One region of the Streptomyces sp. NPDC001914 genome, then DNA from elsewhere that is predicted to be linked to it. Evidence: riboswitches for the same ligand, from Rfam matches in the RefSeq annotation. Region 1 holds a riboswitch; each other region holds the start of a gene.

What was found. A riboswitch is a leader RNA that binds a small molecule or an ion and turns the genes downstream of it on or off. The one in region 1 is predicted to bind cyclic di-AMP.
Positions count from the first base shown of each region.
Region 2: linked by a shared signal. The riboswitch ahead of ACFYYF_RS14950 (NlpC/P60 family protein) and the one ahead of ACFYYF_RS04385 (peptidoglycan DD-metalloendopeptidase family protein) in region 1 are both predicted to bind cyclic di-AMP.
Region 3: linked by a shared signal. The riboswitch ahead of ACFYYF_RS05685 (transglycosylase SLT domain-containing protein) and the one ahead of ACFYYF_RS04385 (peptidoglycan DD-metalloendopeptidase family protein) in region 1 are both predicted to bind cyclic di-AMP.
Region 4: linked by a shared signal. The riboswitch ahead of ACFYYF_RS19880 (M23 family metallopeptidase) and the one ahead of ACFYYF_RS04385 (peptidoglycan DD-metalloendopeptidase family protein) in region 1 are both predicted to bind cyclic di-AMP.

Region 1 covers NZ_JBIASW010000001.1:936,199-940,992, forward strand. Annotated here, with positions in the region: gene ACFYYF_RS04370 (Glu/Leu/Phe/Val dehydrogenase dimerization domain-containing protein) at 1-184, shown strand, start outside; gene ACFYYF_RS04375 (TetR/AcrR family transcriptional regulator) at 250-870, shown strand; gene ACFYYF_RS04380 (SGNH/GDSL hydrolase family protein) at 1,023-1,808, opposite strand; gene ACFYYF_RS04385 (peptidoglycan DD-metalloendopeptidase family protein) at 2,081-2,992, opposite strand; cyclic di-AMP (ydaO/yuaA leader) riboswitch at 2,997-3,153, opposite strand; gene ACFYYF_RS04390 (tyrosine-protein phosphatase) at 3,818-4,615, shown strand; gene ACFYYF_RS04395 (DUF6126 family protein) at 4,638-4,754, opposite strand; gene ACFYYF_RS04400 (helix-turn-helix domain-containing protein) at 4,784-4,794, opposite strand, start outside.
Region 2 covers NZ_JBIASW010000004.1:552,048-556,841, reverse strand. Annotated here, with positions in the region: gene ACFYYF_RS14965 (beta-glucanase) at 1-14, shown strand, start outside; gene ACFYYF_RS14960 (hypothetical protein) at 142-315, shown strand; gene ACFYYF_RS14955 (alpha/beta hydrolase) at 401-1,147, shown strand; cyclic di-AMP (ydaO/yuaA leader) riboswitch at 1,928-2,099, shown strand; gene ACFYYF_RS14950 (NlpC/P60 family protein) at 2,107-4,248, shown strand; gene ACFYYF_RS14945 (hypothetical protein) at 4,383-4,700, opposite strand.
Region 3 covers NZ_JBIASW010000002.1:150,994-155,787, reverse strand. Annotated here, with positions in the region: gene ACFYYF_RS05690 (CocE/NonD family hydrolase) at 287-2,284, shown strand; cyclic di-AMP (ydaO/yuaA leader) riboswitch at 2,759-2,951, shown strand; gene ACFYYF_RS05685 (transglycosylase SLT domain-containing protein) at 2,955-3,716, shown strand; gene ACFYYF_RS05680 (HAD family hydrolase) at 3,892-4,704, opposite strand.
Region 4 covers NZ_JBIASW010000006.1:382,087-386,880, forward strand. Annotated here, with positions in the region: gene ACFYYF_RS19865 (GNAT family N-acetyltransferase) at 1-848, opposite strand, end outside; gene ACFYYF_RS19870 (HPr family phosphocarrier protein) at 1,024-1,305, shown strand; gene ACFYYF_RS19875 (GntR family transcriptional regulator) at 1,533-2,225, opposite strand; gene ACFYYF_RS19880 (M23 family metallopeptidase) at 2,421-3,188, opposite strand; cyclic di-AMP (ydaO/yuaA leader) riboswitch at 3,201-3,357, opposite strand; gene ACFYYF_RS19885 (pitrilysin family protein) at 3,572-4,794, opposite strand, start outside.

The DNA.
Region 1 (4,794 bases):
GTTCGGCGACATCGGCGCCGACGCGGACGAGGCGTTCACCCACACGCGGCGCTCCATGCGGGCCCTGATCGACCGGACGCTCGCGCGCGCGGAGGCCGACGGCACGACCCCGCGGGCCGCCGCCCACGCCATCGTCACCGACCGGCTCCCGGTCATCGCGGAGCGGTTCGGCTGGTACCGCTGAGGGACGTACCCGGTCCTACCCGCTCCGGCCGGGCCTCCGCCGAAAGGGCTGTGTAGGGTTGCCGCGTGGCGAGAGTCCGGTTGAGCGTGGCGGAGCGGCGCGAGGAGTTGCTGCGGGCCGCCGTCGAACAGATCGAGGCGCGGGGCGTCGCGGCGGTGCGGATCGCCGACGTGGCCTCGGCCCTCGGCGTGAGCAACGCGCTGGTGCTGTACCACTTCTCGACGAAGGAGAAGCTGGTCGCCGCCGCGTTCACCCACGCCGCCGAGGACGACCTCGCCCATCTGCGCAAACTGCTCGGCCGCCGCACGACGGCGCTGCGCCGCCTGCGCGCCGCCGTGCGCTGGTACGCCCCGACGGGTCAGGCCAAGGGCTGGCGTCTGTGGATCGAGGGCTGGGCGGTCGCCCTGCGCGAGCCGGCGCTGTGCGAGGTGACCCGCGATCTCGACCGGCAGTGGAAGGCCGCCATGGCCGAGGTGATCGCGGAGGGTGTGGCCGCCGGCGAGTTCCGCTGCCCGGACCCCACGAGCGCGGTCCTCAGGCTCACGGCGCTGCTGGACGGACTGGCGGTCCAGATGACGGCGTACTCCGGCGCGGTGTCGCGAGCCCGCACCCAGGAATGGGTCGATGAGGCGCTCGCCCGCGAACTGGGCCTGGAACGCGAGGCATTGATGGCGGCGGTGCGCTGAGGACGCGAGAGCGCGGGGCCACCGTGATGCCGGCCCCGCACTCGTCCTCGCCCGCTCCGGCCCCGCACTCGCGCGCGCCCGCTCCGGCCCCGCACTCGTGCCCGCCCGCTCCAGCCCCGTGAACCGGCGCGGCGGCGCCCGTCCCGGATCCCTCAGGCCACCGACTCGATGCGCAGCTTGATGTCGTCCGGGGACAGGGCTCCCTTGGCCGAGACGTGATCGCCCGAGGACTCCCCGCGCAGCCGCCGCCCGATCCAGGGGACCAGATACTCGCGCGCCCACTGGATGTTGTCCCGGCGCACCTCCAGCGTGCCGCGCGGCGGGAGGGGGGGCCAGGGCTGGTCCGGGTCGGCCGGCACCTCCAGGCCGAGCACCTGCCCGGCGCGGAGCGCCACCCGGGTGTGCCCCTCGGGCGAGAGGTGCAGCCGGTCGCCGTCCCAGGCCCGTCGGTCCTGGATCGTCTTCAGGGACCAGAGGTCGAGGACGGGACAGCCGTAGCGGTCCGCGATGGCCCGCACATGGCCGTTGTACGTGGCGATCTTGCCGCGCAGGTGCTTGAGCACGGGAACGCCACGGGTGTCGAAGCCGGTCGTCACCATGACGGTGCCGACGGCGGAGGTGAGGTCGGCGATCGCGCGCTCGAAGCGCTCCGCGACCTCGTCGGGGTCGGTGCCGGGGCGGATGATGTCGTTGCCGCCGGCGCAGAACGAGACCAGGTCCGGGCTCAGTTCCTTGGCCCTCTGGAGCTGGGAATCGACGATCTGGTCGAGCAGCTTGCCGCGCACCGCGAGGTTGGTGTAGTCGAAATCGCCTTCGGGCCTGCGGTCCGCGAGGAGTACCGCGAACCGGTCGGCCCAGCCGACGAAGGCTCCGTCGGGCCCGGGGTCGCCGACGCCTTCGGTGAAGCTGTCCCCCACCGCCACGTACGACCCGATCACTGATCTGTTGTCACTCTTCGAATCGTCTGCCACATCGAGCATGATTCACCTTTCGATGTGAGCTACGCGACCGTAGGGAGGGGTTGACGGGCGGTGAGATAGGCCACTCGTCAAGCGTTGGTCAACTCCGGAATAGGGTCCGCGCCAAGGATGTTGAAGCAGCGATCGACCCGAGGCCCGAGCCGGGGAACACCGAAGGCCGGACCCAGGGGATCATGGGGTCCGGCCTTCGGAGATCTTCCTGCCGTCAGGAGCAGGAGGAGTGGGGGGTGTCAGCCGACGGCGACACCGTGCGAGCGCAGGTACGCGACCGGGTCGACGTCGGAGCCGTAGTCCGGCGTGGTGCGGATCTCGAAGTGCAGGTGCGGGCCGGTCACGTTGCCGGTCGCGCCGGAGAGGCCGATCTGCTGCCCCTCGGTCACGGTCTGCCCCGCCGAGACGGACAGGGACGACATGTGGGCGTACTGGGAGTACTTGCCGTCGGCGTGCTGGATGACGACCTGGTTGCCGTAGGCGCCGCCCCAGCCCGCGGAGACGACGGTGCCCGCGGCGATGGACTTGAGCGTGGTGCCGGTCGGGACCACGAAGTCCACGCCCGTGTGGTAACCGCTGGACCACATGCTGCCCGCCACCTTGTATCCGGTGCCGACGGTGCTGCTGTCGACCGGCAGGGTGTAGCCGGAGGAGCCGGCGGTGGAGGGGGTGGCGGACGGGGCCGTGTCGGCGGCCGGGGTCGCCTGGGCGGGCTTCGCCGAGGTGGCCGCCTTGGCGGACGACTGAGTGGCCGAGTGGGCGGCGGGGGCGGCCTTCTTGCCGAGCGACAGCTTCAGACCGGGGTGGATCAGCGACGGGTCGCTGCCGATGGCGGAGCGGTTGTCGGCGTAGATCTTCTTCCAGCCGCCGCCGACGTTCTGCTCGTCGGCGATCTTCGAGAGGTAGTCACCGCGCTTCACCGCGTACGTCTTGGCCTTGGCGGACGTGGCGGTCTTGGCGGACTTCTCGGCGGGGGCGGCGGTCGCGGCCTTCTCGACATGCTGCGCGACGGCGGCGGCCGGGGTCGCGGCGTGGGCGCCCGTGGCCCCCATCAGGGGCAGCGCGAGTGCGGCGCCACCGGTTCCGGCCACGGCGATCGAGCGGGTGAAACGCAGGGACTTGGGACGGCGGTGCTTACCCTTCGCGGGCATGACGAATTCCTCTCCGGCGCCTGCGGGGTGAGCTGTCGGGTGCGGGCTGGAGATGCCCGGCCGCGCTCTGCGCGGCTGTACCCCTAGCCTGTTCCGGAGACCGGACCAGGCACGGAACCTGTGGGTCCCCCGCTCCTGCCGTGTACGGGTGAGTGTGCGGATGCCGGGCGGCGGCAGGATTGGGCGTCCGTCCGGATTGAGGCAGAACGTAAGCGAGATGAGAGCGCGTCGACAACTATGGGCGGTTTCTGTGCGCTCGCCTTTCTTGATCCATGCTGAAATCGCCGTAACCCTCCGTGGAGTGACGATCTTCCGGTCCCCTCAACCCGCCAGGAAATCCGGGCGGGTTGAGAAAACGGGACGGCAACGCATCGTCACGAATATGACGCTCCTCACGCGACTCGCCCCAGGGTGCCTTATTCCAGGGCCAGTTGTAATGAAGGTGCCTATTCGGACAGAACAGTCAGATGCGACGTGAGCGGATATCCGGCACATCGGGATCTCCATGTCGGACGAATCGCAAAACGGCGCACCCCGATGCCGGAATTAGCAACAATTGCCCCGCGATGCCCATGGGACCGGAAAGGCACGTCCGGCCCGGCGGGTGACCCCGCACATGAATCGCACATGAATCGCACACACATTCGATCGACATCCAGCGCAACGCTCCCTCCTGGGCGTATCCGTCCGGAAGCAGGCGCCTGTGGACAACTCATTGCCCGGGGAACCCATGTCGTATCGTCGACAGCGCGAGCCGGTACAACTGCCGACGAGCGGCGCCGAGTCCAGCCCGGCGACGCCGGCGGCCGAATGGGAGGAGCCCCCGTGACGCAGCAGGTCCCGTCGACCGAGCCCGAACTCGGCGGAGTGCGGAACTTCCGCGACGTGGGCGGACTGCCCACCGCGGACGGCCGGCGAGTGCGCTTCGGGCATCTGTTCCGCAGCGGTCACCTCGCGCACGCCACGGAGGAGGACGCCGCGTTCCTCTCCTCCCTGGGCCTCCACACGATCTTCGACTTCCGCAACGCCGCGGACCAGAAGCTGGAGGGACCGGACGTCGAGCTGCCGGGCGTGCGGAACGTGAACCTCCCGCTGAGCGACCCGGCGGACGGCAGCGAGTTCTGGAAGATGGTCCGCGACGGCGACATCGACCAGCTCCGCGGACTCCTCGGCGACGGCAAGGCCGCGAACCGGATGATCAACTCCTACCGCACGATCATCAGGGAGCGCACGGCCGAGCACTCCCAGGTGCTGCACGCGCTGGCCGACGACAGCGTGCCGGCGCTGATGCACTGCGCGGCGGGCAAGGACCGCGCCGGGCTGTCCATCGCGGTCACCCTGCTCGCCCTCGGGGTCGAGCGCGAGGCGATCGTGACCGACTACCTGGAGTCGAACGCCACGCACCGCCGTTACAAGGTCCACCGCAACGGCTCCTCGGCCGGCGCCTACTCCCCCGAGGTGATGGAACTGCTCAGCCCGCTGTTCGACGCGCGCGCCGAGTATCTGACCGCCGCCTTCGAAACGATCGAGGAGACCTGGGGCAGCGTCGAGGCATATCTGGAACAGGGACTGGGGCTCACGCCGGAGCTGCGGGAGCGGCTGCGCGCGCGGCTCCTGGACTGAGCCGCGCGCCGCTGCCGGGTCACTACTGGTTCTGCGCGCCCAGCGTGAAGAGCAGGTAGATGAAGGCCGCGAACAGGTGGCCGACGGCGACGTAGATGATCAGCCGCACCCACAGGGCGCGCGGGAACCTGTCCTCCATGGACCGCCGGCGGGGTTCTGTGGGTTCGGTCATGACGTCT
Region 2 (4,794 bases), on a different contig from region 1:
ACCTCCTCGACTGACACCAGAAGGGGGATGTCCCGGCAGGTGCGTCCGTGCGGGTGCATCCGCCGGGGGCCCTGGAGCGGAAGTACGGCATCAGAAGCGACGCTGCGCCGGTGCGCGTCGTGCCGACAGGTGCCGAGGGTCATGCCGAATCCGCAGCCGGGGCGAGACGCCCCCGAGACCGCCTACGTCAGTCACGTCGGCAACTGCCGTACGTGTCAGCGGGAGGCGGGGCGGTGCCCGCAGGCGGCCCGCCTCTGGCGCTACTACCAGGAGTGGCGCAACGGCCACCGTGCGCGGCCCGAGCCCCCGGAGTGAGCTTGGGGCGGGCCCGCGGCCGATGAGACGATCCCCCTCACGGTCCGTGCGAGGCGTGGAGAGCGCCGTGAGGTGGAGGGGCGTCATGCGAGGCTCTGCGGGGATGTCCGCCGACGACGTGTCCCGGTCCGGAGCGACGGGAGCTCCCGTCGCGCTGCGGCCGTGTCGCGCCGCCCTTGCCGAGACGGGTCCGGCGCGTGTCGCCGTACTGATCCTTCACGGCGGCGCCGCGGACAGCAAGGCCCCCTTGCGGCCGTGGAACGTGGCGCGCGCCCGGATGCGGCCGTTCGTGCGCTCCGTGACGCGGGCCCTGCCGGACGAGGGCGCGTTCGTCGGGCAGGTGCTTTACCGCTACCGGGGATGGAACGGCGCGGACGCCGACCCCGTCGCCGACGTCCTGCGGGCACTGGACGAACTCACCGCTCTGGTCGGCGAGGTGCCGGTCGTGCTCGTGGGCCACTCGATGGGCGGGCGCGCCGCTCTGCGGGCCGCCGCCGCACCGCAGGTCCGGGCCGTGGTGGCGCTGGCGCCCTGGTGCCCGGAGGGTGAGCCGGTGGCCCACCTCCGGGACAAACGCGTGATCGTGCTTCACGGGGACCGGGACCGGATCACCGACCCGGCGGCGTCGTTCGCCCTCGTGCGCCGGGCCGCGGCGGCGGGTTCCTCCGCGAGCGCCGTGCGGGTCGAGGGAGGTGACCACGCGATGCTCCGCCGCGCGCGGACCTGGCACCGGGCCACGGGTACGACGGTGGCCGATCTGGTCACCCGGATCGGCGGTGGGCTCGACCCGCTTCCCGCCGAACGGTCCGGTGGCGAACCCGGCGTTCTCTAGAACCTGCCCGGCCCGCCGTGCCCTGTCCACCGGGGTGGCCGTCGGTCAGGGGCCGGGTGTGTCGAGACGGTCGTCGGGGTCGGGGGTGGGGGAGAAGGGGCGGCGAGTGCCGGAGGACGCCTGCCGGGAGGCGGACGAGGGTAGCGGGGCGCCCGTCGAAGGATCCCAGCTCAGAATCCACTCGAAGTCGCGCTGCAGCCGACGTGCTTCGCTTCGCACGAGCGTCGGTATGTCGCCGCGTTCGGAGATCAGTTGGGCATAGATCGGCGCATCGTGCACGTGGGGATCCTCGACTCGCTCGCGTGGTCTGACGTGCCTCGACCGTACGGGCGGCACGTGGTCGCAGCGGTGATCCGGCCAGCTCGGCCAGAACCGGTCAAGGTGTGACCAGCGGGCGCCGTCGATGTTGAACGACGTGCCAGGGAAAGCCAGTTCTGTGCACACTTCCGACACATCCGGGATGGCCGGCCCACCGGCCCGAGACCCCGGAAGGGTCGGATCCGTCCGCTCCGAACGTAATCAGGACGAAGCGGTGCGGGGCCGCCGCGCGGGAGTTCGGGTCGACGGCGGACCTGCGGACGGGCCCGGATCGCCCCAACGACCGTGCTCAGCCGCCTTTTCGAGCACGGCCCGTGTCCTCACCGTCGCGCTGCGGGGTGGTGCGATGAAGGTCACGAAAATGTATCGGACATCTGGGACGTGGATCTTCACATCCGGTGCACAACATGGCTAAGTTGGCGACCAGGCCGCCCGACTCCCTCCGGCGAAGCTCGCCGGGCGGCGCGGCCTCCGCCGAGTCCTGCCTGTCCACGCGGCAGCGGGAGCCGGGGACCCACCGAACCTGGGGTGAATCGGCCAACTGCCTTTCGGGGCAGGGGTCGTAGGGCATACCTTCCGGAATCGTCCGCCCGAACCCGACAGCTAACCCGGTAGGCGGACGACGGAAGGAGCACCACTCCATGGCGCCGGAACGCACCCCGCCCAGCCGCGAGGAAGTCGCCCGACGGCTCTCGTCCCTCTACGACCAGGCGGAGCTCGCCACCGGAAACTTCAACGGGACCCGCGCCTCGGCGAATTCCGCCCGCAGGCCGGGCCGGGGGAGCGCGGGTCAGGGGAGTGGCGTTTCCGACGCCGCCCAGGACGATCTGATGCGGCAGTGGTTCGACGGGGCGCGGTCCCGGTTCGGGCCCTCTGCTCCGGCGTCGCTCCCGGCCGACAGGCAGTCGGAGCGCGGTGGCGGAGGTGCCCGTCCGAAGGCCGTTCCGCAGGGGCCCAAGGGATCCTCGTCGGACCTTCCGACGCTTTACGAGCTGGAGCAGCTCGTGCGGCCGGTGGCCGAGTTGACGGCCGCCCCGGTGCTCGAACTGACCGCCGGTCCGGCCTCGGAGCCGGCCGCGCGCCCCGCGCTGGAGCTGACCGCGGGTCCGACGGCCGGGCCGATGACCGGTTCCATGACCGGTTCCATGACCGGGCCCATGGCCGGTGGCGCCCCGGCGGTACCGGGCCCCCGCACGGAGGTCCGTGCGGCGCTCCGTGCCGGAGCCGCCCCGGCGGGCGCGCCCCAGAAGGTCTCGTCGCACCTCAAGAAGCAGAGTGCCCGGCTCAAGCTCGCCGCCGCGCGGGAGCTGATGGCGCGGCACGCCGCACGGCAGGGCATGCCCGTCGCGCAGATGCCGGCGATCGAGTACCGGCCGACGCCGGAGCCCCAGCTGCCGTCCTTCCCGCCACCTCAGCAGGCCGCGGCGTTCCCGTCGGCCGCTCAGACGGGTTCGTTCCCGTCGGTGGGCCAGACCGGTTCGTTCCCGTCGGTGGGTCAGACGGGTTCGTTCCCGGCGGTGGGCGATTCGGGTTCGTTCCCGTCGGTGGGTCAGACGGGCTCGTTCCCGTCCGTGGGCCAGTCGGGCTCGTTCCCCTCGGTCGCTCAGACGGGCACCTTCCCCTCGGTCGCCCAGACCGGTTCGTTCCCGTCGGTCCCTCAGGCCGCGCCGTTCCAGGCGGCTCCTCAGACCGCCGCGTTGCCGTCCACCGCTCAGACCGGTTCATTCCCGTCGGTGGGTCAGACGGGCTCGTTCCCCTCGGTCGGCCAGACCGGTTCGTTCCCGTCGGTCGCTCAGGCGCCCGCGTTCCAGGCGGCGCCCCAGCCCGCGCCGTACGAGGCGGTGCCCCAGGCCGCCGCGTTCCAGGCGGCGCCCGCGCCCCAGGTCTTCGACACGGGCTCCATGCCCCAGGTGTACGAGTCGGCGCCGCCTCCGGCCGTGGAGTCCAAGGCGGTCATCCTGCCCCCCGGCTACGAAGCGCCGGCCCCGGCCCCCGAGTACACGTCCGTGCTCCTGCCCCTCTCGTACGACAAGCCGACCCGCCCCAGCGGGTATCAGCCGGCGCCGATGCCGCCGGTGAACGAACCGGCGCCCCAGCCCCCGGCGTACGAGACGGCGCCGCGTCCCGCCGCGTACCAGGCGGCCCCGCCGATGCCGCCGGTCACTGAGCCGGTGCCGCAGGCGCCCGCGTACGAGTCCGCGCCGCCCCAGGCCGCGTACGCGTCGGCCCCGATGCCTCCGGTGAACCAGCCGGCGCCTCCGCAGGCCGACGACGCCTGGCGGCAGTCGTTGCGGCCGGCGGCCCAGCAGCAGACGTGGCCCGCCGCTCCCGGGACCGTCGACGCGAACCCGGGCTTCGACATCGACAGCCTCGTCGCCGGAGCGGCCGCCCCGCAGGCCGTGGCTCCGCCGGCCGCCGCTCCGGACAGCCGGGCCGCCGAGGCGGTGGCCTTCGCCCGCGCTCAGATCGGCAGCCCGTGCGTGTGGGGGGCGTCCGGACCCGGTTCGTACGACCCCTCCGGTCTCACCCAGGCGGCCTGGAAGAGCGCCGGGGTCATGCTCCCCCGGTCGACGCAGGAGCAGGCACAGGCCGGCCCGGCGGTCGACCTCGGCGCCATCCAGCCGGGTGACCTGGTCTTCTTCCACGCCAACGTGAGCCACGTCGGTCTCTACGTGGGCGACGGCATGATGGTCCACGCGCCGAGTCCCGGAGCGCGCATCAGCGAGGAGTCCGTCGAGTCCGTCGGACAGGCGGCCATCCACAGCGTCGTCCGTCCGGTCTGAGCCGCCGCCCGTATGCCCCGGAGGCCGTTGACCGGTCCCGGCCCGCGGGGCGTACGGCCGTCCGGGGCGTACCGGCGGCCGTCCGGAGGGTGGTCCTCGGTGAAGGCGCCGCAGCGGTGCCGCGGCGCCGGCCGTCAGAACTCGCTGTCGATCCCCGTGACGGCGGCGGGACCCAGCGGCGCGTCGTCCGCGGACAGACCGCTGTCCAGGAGCGCACCGGAGACGAGCCGCACCGCCTCGGCCTCGGCGCTCTTCCGGTCCGCGGCCTCGACCTCCAGCCGTACGGAGAACCGGTTGTCCTCGTCGACGGTCAGCAGGCTCAGTTCCTCGCTCTCGCCCAGGTCCGTGTTCTGCGGGTCCTGGGGGCGAAGCCTGCGTTCCACGTCGGCCCGGGAGGCGTCCGGGAGGCCGTGGACGAACGTCCCGGGAACGGTGATGACGTAGGTGGTCACAGGAGCTCCTAGTGCGGCCGGCGCGCGGGCCTGAAGTGCGGTCGGTTGTGTGATCGCCCGTATACCCCGCATTGTGCCGGGCACCCGGATCTTC
Region 3 (4,794 bases), on a different contig from region 1:
GCCCACTTCGCTCCGCCAGGGGGTATGCGGGAGTACACCCGGAAGGCACACGGGAAGCACCTGCGTGCCCCAACGACGGGTACCCCGGTTCACGGGCGCCACCCGATCACCGACGGTATGTTCATGATCAGATGATGTGAACCGAATGGTGACGACATGCGGCGAAGCACCCGGAAGAGGTGACCTTGTCCCACAGCCGTGCCCGACCCGCGTACGGCCGGGACCCGACGGTCCCCGCTCCTCCGGCCGTGCCGCACGACGCATTCCGTCCACCGAGGTGACGCTCATGCACATCCGTACGTCCTTCCCCTACGAGATCACTCACGAGGACGTCCTCGTCCCTCTCTCGGACGGCACCCGTCTGTACGCCCGGATCTGGCGACCGCTGACCGAGGAGCCCGTACCGGCGCTCCTGGAGTACGCCCCGTACCGCCTGACCGACTGGACGGCCGCGCGCGACCAGCAGCGCCACCCCTGGTACGCCGGGCACGGCTACGCCTCCGTCCGCGTGGACGTGCGCGGGCACGGCAATTCCGAGGGAGTGCCCGGGGACGGACGGGCGGGGACCGAGGCGGACGACGGGGTGGAGGTGGTCTCCTGGCTGGCCGGCCGGCCCTGGTGCACCGGCCGGGTCGGCATGTTCGGGATCGCGTGGGGCGGCTTCACCTCCCTCCGGGTCGCGGCCCGCACGCCCGAGCCGCTCAGGGCGGTCGTCACGGTCTGCTCGACCGACGACCCTTATGACAACGACACGCACCACGCGGGAGGTTCCGTCCTCGCCGCCGACACGCACGCCAGGTCGGCCCGTCTGCTCGCCTTCGCCGCCCGCCCGCCGGACCCCGCGCACGTGGGCGAGGGGATGTGGCGGGACATGTGGGAGAAGCGACTGGAGGCCGTCACTCCCCCGGCGCACACCTGGCTGGCGCACCAGACCCGGGACGCGTACTGGCGTGAGGGCGCTGTCCGCGAGGAGTACGGGGCCATCCGCGCGGCGGTCCTCGCGGTCGGCGGCTGGCACGACCCGCACCGCGACACGGTGCTGCGCCTGGTGCGGAACCTGCCTGCGGATCGCGTACGAGGTCTCATCGGCCCCTGGTCCCGCCAGTACCCGGACCGGGGCCTGCCGCCCGGACCGGCGATCGGCTTCCTCCAGGAGACGCTGCGCTGGTGGGACCACTGGCTCCGCGACGAGGACACGGACGCGCTCTCCGTCCCTCTCCTGCGCTCCTACGTGATGGACGCGCACCCTCCCGCGACCGCGTACGCCCGGATCCCCGGCCGCTGGGTGGGCGACCCGGCCTGGCCCTCACCCTCGGTGACCCCGGTCGCGTACGCGCTCCAGGGCGCCCCGCTGCCGGTGCGGTCCCCGCAGCACACCGGGGTCGACGCGGGCCGGCTCTTCCCCTCGGGCGACGACGCCGACCTGCCGCCCGACCAGCGGGAGGAGGACGCCAGGTCGGCCTGCTTCGAGTTCGAGGTGGGCGAGGAGACCTGGGTCCTGGGCCGCCCCCGGGTCAATCTGCGGCTGACGTCCGCGTCACCCCGGGGCCAGGTGATCGCCCGGCTGTGCGACGTGGCCCCCGACGGGGCGTCCACACTCGTCACCCGGGGCGCCTTGAACCTGTCGGCGCGCCGGGGCCCGGACAGGACGGTTCCCTGGAGCCCGGGCACCACGGAGCACGTCGTCTTCGACCTGAACGCCATCGGCTACGCGTTCCCGGCGGGCCATCGCATCCGGCTGGGCGTCTCCTCCGCGTACTGGCCCTGGATCTGGCCCCAGCCGGGCTCGGAGGCGGGCTTCACCCTGGAGCCGGTCGGCAGCGTCCTCGAACTCCCGGTGCGGGCAACGAAGTCGGACCCCTCGGTCGCTTTCGAGGAACCGGAGGAGTCCGAACCCCTCGGCGTGACCGTCTCCGCGACCCTCGACGAGCCCCGCCCGCGACGCCTGGTCCTGCGCGACGTGGCCGCGGAGACCTGGAGCCTGGAGGTGGACCCGGGACGCGGCGGCACCCAGGTGTTCCCCGACGGCCTCGAATGCACGGAGGAGGCCCGGGAGACGTACACGATCGGCACGTCGGACCCGCTCTCCGCCCGCGCCCGCTCGGCCTGGTCGATCCGGCTGCACCGGCCCGAGCTGCCCTGGGACGCCCGCGTCGAGACGGTCTCCGCCCTCACCTGCGACGCGCGGGACTTCATCACGACCGACGAACTCGTCTGCAAGGACGGCGACGAGGTCGTCTTCCACCGGACCTGGGAGAAGCGAATCCCGCGCACGGCCGGCTGACCAGCCCAGTGAACAAAGGGAGTTCACCGCCGGCCGGGCGCGCGTGGACCCAACTGCGGCGGTACGACGCCCACTTCGCCGCGCCTCCACCGCGACCGGTCCGCTCTCGTGTCCGCGCTCCCCCACCCCCGGCGAACCGCGCCCGCCGCTGTGTCCCGCGCCACAATTCCCCCCGCACCAGGGGCTGCTCGACGCCTTCAGGGGGGCAGGAGGACCCTCACCAACGCAGGCGCAATGCCCGAATTACCCCCTCATGCCGCCTTGATGGTCTTTGGTCTCGTGAGTTGGGTCACCGGCCGACGAGGGTTCCACGGGGCACCTCTTTCGACTCAACCCCTTTGCGAAAGGCAAGTTGAGGATCCAATTCCGGCACAATCGGACTTTTTACCCGCTCATCAACCAGGCGAAAGTGATCTTCTCAGTCAAATCTCGTCTTGTTTCGGACATGTGCTCTCGCATACGTTCTGGTCGACCCCGGGCGGATCGCCGAATCCTGCCGCCGCCCGGCAACCCATCGACCCACGCACGGCAGGAGCGGGGGAACCACAGGTAAGCCGCCGATCCGGACAAACCGGACCGGCTTGGGGTGAAGCCGCGCCCACAGCGCGGCCGGGCATCTCCCGCCCGAACCCGACAGCTCACCTCGCAGGCGTCGGAGAGGACATTCGTCATGCCCATACGAGGCAAGCACCGCCGCATGAAGACCAACGTCATCACCCGGGGCATGATCGCCGCCGGTACGGGTGGCATGGCCCTCGCCCTCCCCCTCGTGGGCGCGACCGGCGCCAGCGCCGCCACTCCGGCGCAGGCTCCCCAGGCGGCCAAGACCGCGGTGGTCCCCAACGTGCAGCTCGTCACCTACAAGGTCGTCGCCGGCGACACCCTCGCGAAGGTGGCGAAGAAGTACCCCAAGAGCGGTGGCTGGAAGAAGCTGTACGCGGCGAACCGCGCGGTCATCGGCGACAACCCCTCGATGATCCGTCCGGGCCTGAAGCTGACCGTAGGCACGAAGACCCTGAAGTCGACGACCGTCCGCACCACGGCGAACGCGACCGCCGCCGTCGCCAAGTCCAAGACGACCACCGTCACCCAGGCCGCCGCCAAGACGTACTCCAACGACCTCGACGGCTGGATCAAGGAATCCCTGGACGTCATGGCCAAGGCCGGCATCCCGGGCAGCTACGACGGCATCTACCGCAACGTGATGCGCGAGTCCTCCGGCAACCCCAACGCCATCAACAACTGGGACTCCAACGCCGCCGCGGGCATCCCCTCCAAGGGCCTGCTCCAGGTGATCGACCCCACGTTCCAGGCGTACCACGTCGCCGGCACGTCGTCGAACATCTACGACCCGGTCGCCAACATCACCGCCGCCTGCAACTACGCGGCCGACAAGTACGGCTCCATCGACAACGTCAACGGCGCCTACTGATCGCACCCCCGCGACACCCTCTTCACCGCACCCGCCGACGGCGCCTTCCGGGCCGTCGGCGGGTGCGTTTTCCGTGTGGTGGGTGCGGGCGCGGGCGGGCGTGCGTCGGACTGTCCCGTACGTCGGACGGGACCGCGCATCGGACGGGACCGTACGTCGGACGGGTGCGCCGGTGTCAGCCGAAGCCGAAGATCCGCTCCAGGACGACCGCGATCCCGTCGTCCTCGTTCGACAGCGTGACCTCGTCGGCCACCGCCTTCAGTTCCGGATGGGCGTTGGCCATCGCCACGCCCCGGGCCGCCCAGTCGAACATCGGGATGTCGTTGGGCATGTCACCGAAGGCGAGCGTCGCGCCCGGCGTGAGCCCGAGATGCGCCGCGGCGAGAGCGAGGCCCGTCGCCTTGGTCACTCCGCATGGCTGGAGTTCGACGGTGCCCGGCCCGGACATGGTGACCGTCGCCAGCGAACCGACCACTCCCCGCGCCGCCGAGGCCAACTCGTCGTCGGACAAGGACGGGTGCCGGAGCAGCACCTTGCTGATCGGCTCCGCCCAGAGGTCGTCCCTGCGCGGCACCCGCACCGCCGGCAGCGTCGGATGCGGCATGACATAGCCCGGCTCGATGAGCGTCAGCCCGTCCACGCCGTCCTGGTCGACCGCCGCGTACAGCAGCCCGACCTCCGCCTCGATCTTGCCGAGCGCCGTCTCCGCCAGCTCCCTGTCCAGCGTCACCGACCACAGCATGCGGTCCGCGCCGGCGTCGTAGAGCTGCGCCCCCTGCCCGCACACCGCCAGTCCCTCGCCGCCGAGTTCGTCGAGAAGGGGTCGCACGCGCGGCGCCGGTCGGCCCGTGACCACGAGATGCCGGGCACCTGCCTGGGTCACCTTCGCCAACGCGGCGCGTGACCGGTCGGAGAGTGTGTCGTCGCCGCGCAGCAGCGTTCCGTCCAGGTCAGTGGCGATGAGTGAATATGCAGTCGGAGCGGCCATGATCCGAAGAATACGGATCGAACGACTCATCGGCCCGGCCTGAACCGGACGACGTCCGGTATCCCGTCAGCAACGCCGTTCACCGCACGG
Region 4 (4,794 bases), on a different contig from region 1:
TGGGCGGCGGGCACGGCGACGACGGCGAGGTCGACTGGGTCGGCGATGTCCCTGATGGAGCGGTGGGCGGGGACTCCGTCGAGTTCCTTGTCCTGGAGTGCCGCGTTCACCGCGTACAGGCGTCCGGTGAACCCGGCCTGGCGGAGGTTGTCGAGGACGCTGCGGCCGACCCCGCCGGGCGTGCGCCCGGCGCCGATGACGGCGACCGAGCCGGGGGCGAGCAGCCGCTGGACGGAGCGGGCCTCGGCGCGCTGTTCCCGGGCGCGCTGCACGGCGAGCGACCGGTCGGTGGGTTCGAGGTCGAACTCCAGGCGTACGACACCGTCCTCGAAGCTGCGCTTCTGGGTGTAACCGGCGTCCGTGAAGACCTTGATCATCTTGTTGTTGGCGGGCAGCACCTCGGCGGCGAAGCGGCGGATGTCACGCTCGCGGGCCACCGCTCCGATGTGTTCGAGCAGCGCGGAGGCGACGCCCCGGCCCTGGTGGGCGTCCTGCACGAGGAAGGCGACCTCGGCCTCGTCGGCGGGCGCGGAGGCGGGCATGCCGTCCGCGTTGATCCGGTCGTAGCGCACGGTGGCGATGAACTCGCCGCCCACCGTGGCCGCGAGGCCGACCCGGTCCACGAAGTCGTGGTGGGTGAAGCGGCGGACGTCCTTGGCGGACAGGCGCGGGTAGGGCGCGAAGAAGCGGTAGTACTTCGACTCGTCCGACACCTGCTCGTAGAAGCTGACCAGGCGTTCGGCGTCGTCGACGGTGATGGGCCTGATGCGCGCGGTGCCGCCGTCGCGCAGCACCACGTCGGCCTCCCAGTGGGCTGGGTACTCGTGCCGGTCCGACGAGGTCTGCATGGGGCCCAGAGTACGGCTCGCGTACGACAACGGCGCGAGGCAGTCTGAGGGTGACGGGCGTCGGAGCGGGTCTTCGACCGACACCGCGGCGGGTGATGCCCGGGACCGTCCGGGCACTCCTCGCGATATGGAACAATGGTCTAGACAACCCTGAACACCCGAAGGGCAGCATCTCATGGCTGAGCGCCGCGTCAACGTCGGCTGGACCGAGGGCCTCCACGCCCGCCCCGCCTCCATCTTCGTCCGGGCCGCCACGGCGTCCGGCATCCCCGTGACGATCGCCAAGACCGACGGCACCCCCGTCAACGCGGCCTCCATGCTCGCGGTCCTCGGCCTGGGCGCCCAGGGTGGCGAGGAGATCGTTCTCGCCTCGGACGCCGACGGCGCGGACGTCGCCCTCGACCGTCTGGCGAAGCTGGTCGCCGAGGGGCTCGACGAGCTCCCCGAGACCGTCTGAGCCTGCCCGCGAGGCAGTCGGACCCACACGGCCGAGCCGCGGCACCCTTTCTCCGGGTGGCGCGGCTCGGCCGTTTTCCGTGGACCCGTCCGCGAATTCCCCACGTGTCACGCAGGCCTCGGGCCGCGGTCGCGGTAATGCCGCTCACCGGAATTCCGGACAAACGAATAAAAGGGCATCAGAAATGAGCCCCCGCAGAATATCCCTCTTTGTATACGGTGCCTGTGTTAAAGACGCGGGCCCGTCATGTTTACGGGATGTTGCGAACTTCTCACACGGTCCGGCCGGTCGCCGCCGGGAAATCGGAGCCGGTGCGCGGCCGTGGCGCGCTCGGTGTGCAGGGCCGTGATCGCGCGGGCCCGCTCGCTGTCCCCGCGGGCCACCGCGTCCACGATGCCGCCGTGCTCCGCCCAGGACTCCGCGGGGTCGGCCGGCGCCTCGACCGAGTACATCCAGGCGATCTTGTGACGAAGCTGGGCGAGCGTCGAGGTCAGCGCCGGGCTGCCGGACGCCTGGGCCAGCGTCTCGTGGAACCAGCCGCCCAGCGAGCGCAGATCCTCGCTGTGGCCTCGCCTGGAGCGCTCCTGCCCCAGCCTGACCAGTCCCCGCAGCACCTTGAGGTGGGCCTCCGTGCGCCGCTGCGCCGCCCTCGCGGCCCCCAGCGGCTCCAGCAGCATGCGCATCTCCAGGAGGTCCGCCGCCTCCAGCTCGGTGGGCTCGGCGACACAGGCGCCCGCGTGCCGGCGGGTGACCACGAAGCCCTCGGCCTCCAGCGTGCGCAGGGCCTCGCGCACGGGGACGCGAGAGACGCCGTAGCGGCGCGCGAGCAGTTCCTCGGTGAGCCGGCCGCCGCGCTCGTAGACACCCGCGACGATGTCGTCACGGATCGCCGTGCACACCGAGTGCGCCGGAATACGCATGACCGACCTCCGCTTTAATCCCCGTGAAACGCCGTCGATTGACGCTTGTTCAGTGACTCTATTGCAGGAAGCCTGAATTTCCGATGGCGGGCCTGAATCCATGGATATTTTTTGGACAGACGGCGTCCGGAAACGACGATGCCCCGGCTCGGTGAGCCGGGGCATCAAAAGCGGTGGGAAGCCGCGAAGCGGTCGTCAGACGTTGACGCCGTGCGAGCGCAGGTACGCGACCGGGTCGATGTCCGAGCCGTACTCCGCGGTCGTGCGGGCCTCGAAGTGGAGGTGCGGTCCCGTGGTGTTGCCGGTGTCGCCGGAGAGGCCGATCTGCTGGCCCGGGGTGACGGTCTGCCCCACGGACACCCCGATGGACGACAGGTGGCCGTACATGGTGTACGTGCCGTCGTGCATCTTGATCACGACTTGATTGCCGTAGGCGCCGCCCCAGCCGGCCGTGACGACCGTGCCCGAGCCGACGGCGTGGACCGAGGTGCCGGTGCCCGCGTGGAAGTCGACACCGGTGTGGCTGCCGGAGGACCACAGGGCGCTGCTGGCCTGGTAGCCGGTGGAGACGTACGAGCCGGTGATCGGCATGACGAACGTGTTCAGCCGCTTGCGCTCGGCCTCGCGGGCGGCGCGCTCCTTGGCCGCGCGGAGCTTCGAGGCCTGCTCGGCGGCCTCCTTGCGCGCGGTCTGCTCGGCCTGCTTGCGCGCGGCGGCCTCGTCGGCGGCGCGCTGCTGGGCGAAGGCCTGGGCGTCGATCTGGTCGGCGACCGTGTCGTTGAGGGTGACGGTCTGGGTGAGCCCGGTCTGCTCGACGGAGGCTTCCGCGGCGAACGCGGGGGCGGCCAGGGTTCCGATCACACCGGTGGTGGTGAGCGCCGCGACCCCGACGGCGGTCGTGGTGGTGCTGTGCACCCGGCTGCTCGTACGACGATGCTTGCCGGTGCCACAGGTGAACGCCATGTAGGGGCTGATCCTTTCCTTCCCTCTCGCCTACCGGGTTAGCTGACGGGTTCGGAGCAGGAAGGTCTCCTACGGGCCCCCTCCGAGGAGGGCGTCCGATTCACCCCAGGGACTGAGTGGGTCCCCGGCTCCCCTGACTCGCGTCTCGGGGACTCGGCGATGACTGTCCGGTGCCGCGGGCGCGGCGCACTGCGTGACGAACAGCCGGACCGACGCTAAACGGGGTGACTTTCGAACAACAAACGGATCACGATTTTTGTTACGCATGCCACAGGGCAGAAGGGCAACCGCCGTACGAATGCGGACATCTTGGGAACGGCACCTGTAAAGGAAAGGCCCTGACGGCTCTTCAGCCGTCAGGGCCCTCTCGTGTCGCACGGGTTCTACTCGGCGGCCACCACGGTGACTTCACCGATTCCGAGGGCCCTCACCGGGTCCGCGATCTGCGCCGCGTCGCCGACCAGGACGGTCACCAGACGGTCCGTCGGGAAGGCGCTCACGGCCGCCGCGGTGGCCTCCACGGTGCCGGTGGCGGCCAGTTGCCGGTAGAGCGTCGCCTGGTAGTCGTCCGGCAGGTACTGCTCGACCTGGTCCGCGAGCGTGCTCGCGACGGCCGCGGCCGTCTCGAACTTGAGGGGCGCGACGCCCACCAGGTTCTGCACGGCCACGTCCCGCTCGGTGTCGGTCAGGCCCTCGGCCGCGAGGGTGCGCAGCACCGTCCACAGGTCGTCGAGCGCCGGCCCGGTGTTGGGGGTGTCGACGGAGCCGCTGATGGCGAGCATCGCGGCGCCCGTGCCGTCCGGCGCGGAGCGCAGGACCTGCCCGAACGCCCGCACGCCGTAGGTGTAGCCCTTCTCCTCGCGCAGGACGCGGTCCAGGCGCGAGGTGAGGGTGCCGCCGAGGCAGTAGGTGCCGAGGACCTGTGCGGGCCACACACGGTCGTGCCGGTCGGCTCCGACGCGGCCGATGAGGAGCTGTGTCTGGACGGCTCCGGGGCGGTCGACGATGATCACGCGGCCGGTGTCGTCGGCGCTCACCGGCGGCACGGGACGCGGCTCGGCGGACGAGCCGGTCCAGGAGCCGAGCGTGTCGGCGAGCAGCTCGTCGAGATCGACACCCGTCAGGTCGCCGACGACGACCGCGGTGGCCGTGGCGGGGCGCACGTGCTTCTCGTAGAAGGCGCGCACACCCGACGCGTCGATGCTCCGGACCGTCTCCTCGGTGCCCTGACGGGGGCGCGACATGCGCGCGCTCGCCGGGAACAGCTCCTTGGAGAGCTCCTTGGCCGCACGACGGGCCGGGTTCGCCGTCTCGTGCGGGATCTCGTCCAGCCGGTTGGTCACCAGCCGCTCGACCTCGCTGTCCGCGAACGCGGGGGCCCGCAGCGCGTCCCCGAGCAGGCCGAGCGCCTTGGCCAGGCGCGAGACGGGCACTTCGAGCGACAGCCGTACGCCGGGGTGGTCGGCGTGCGCGTCGAGCGTGGCGCCGCAGCGTTCCAGCTCGGCGGCGAAGTCCTCGGCCGAGTGCTTGTCGGTGCCCTCGGAGAAGGCGCGCGCCATGATCGTGGCGATGCCGTCCAGGCCCGCCGGCTCGGCGTCCAGCGGCG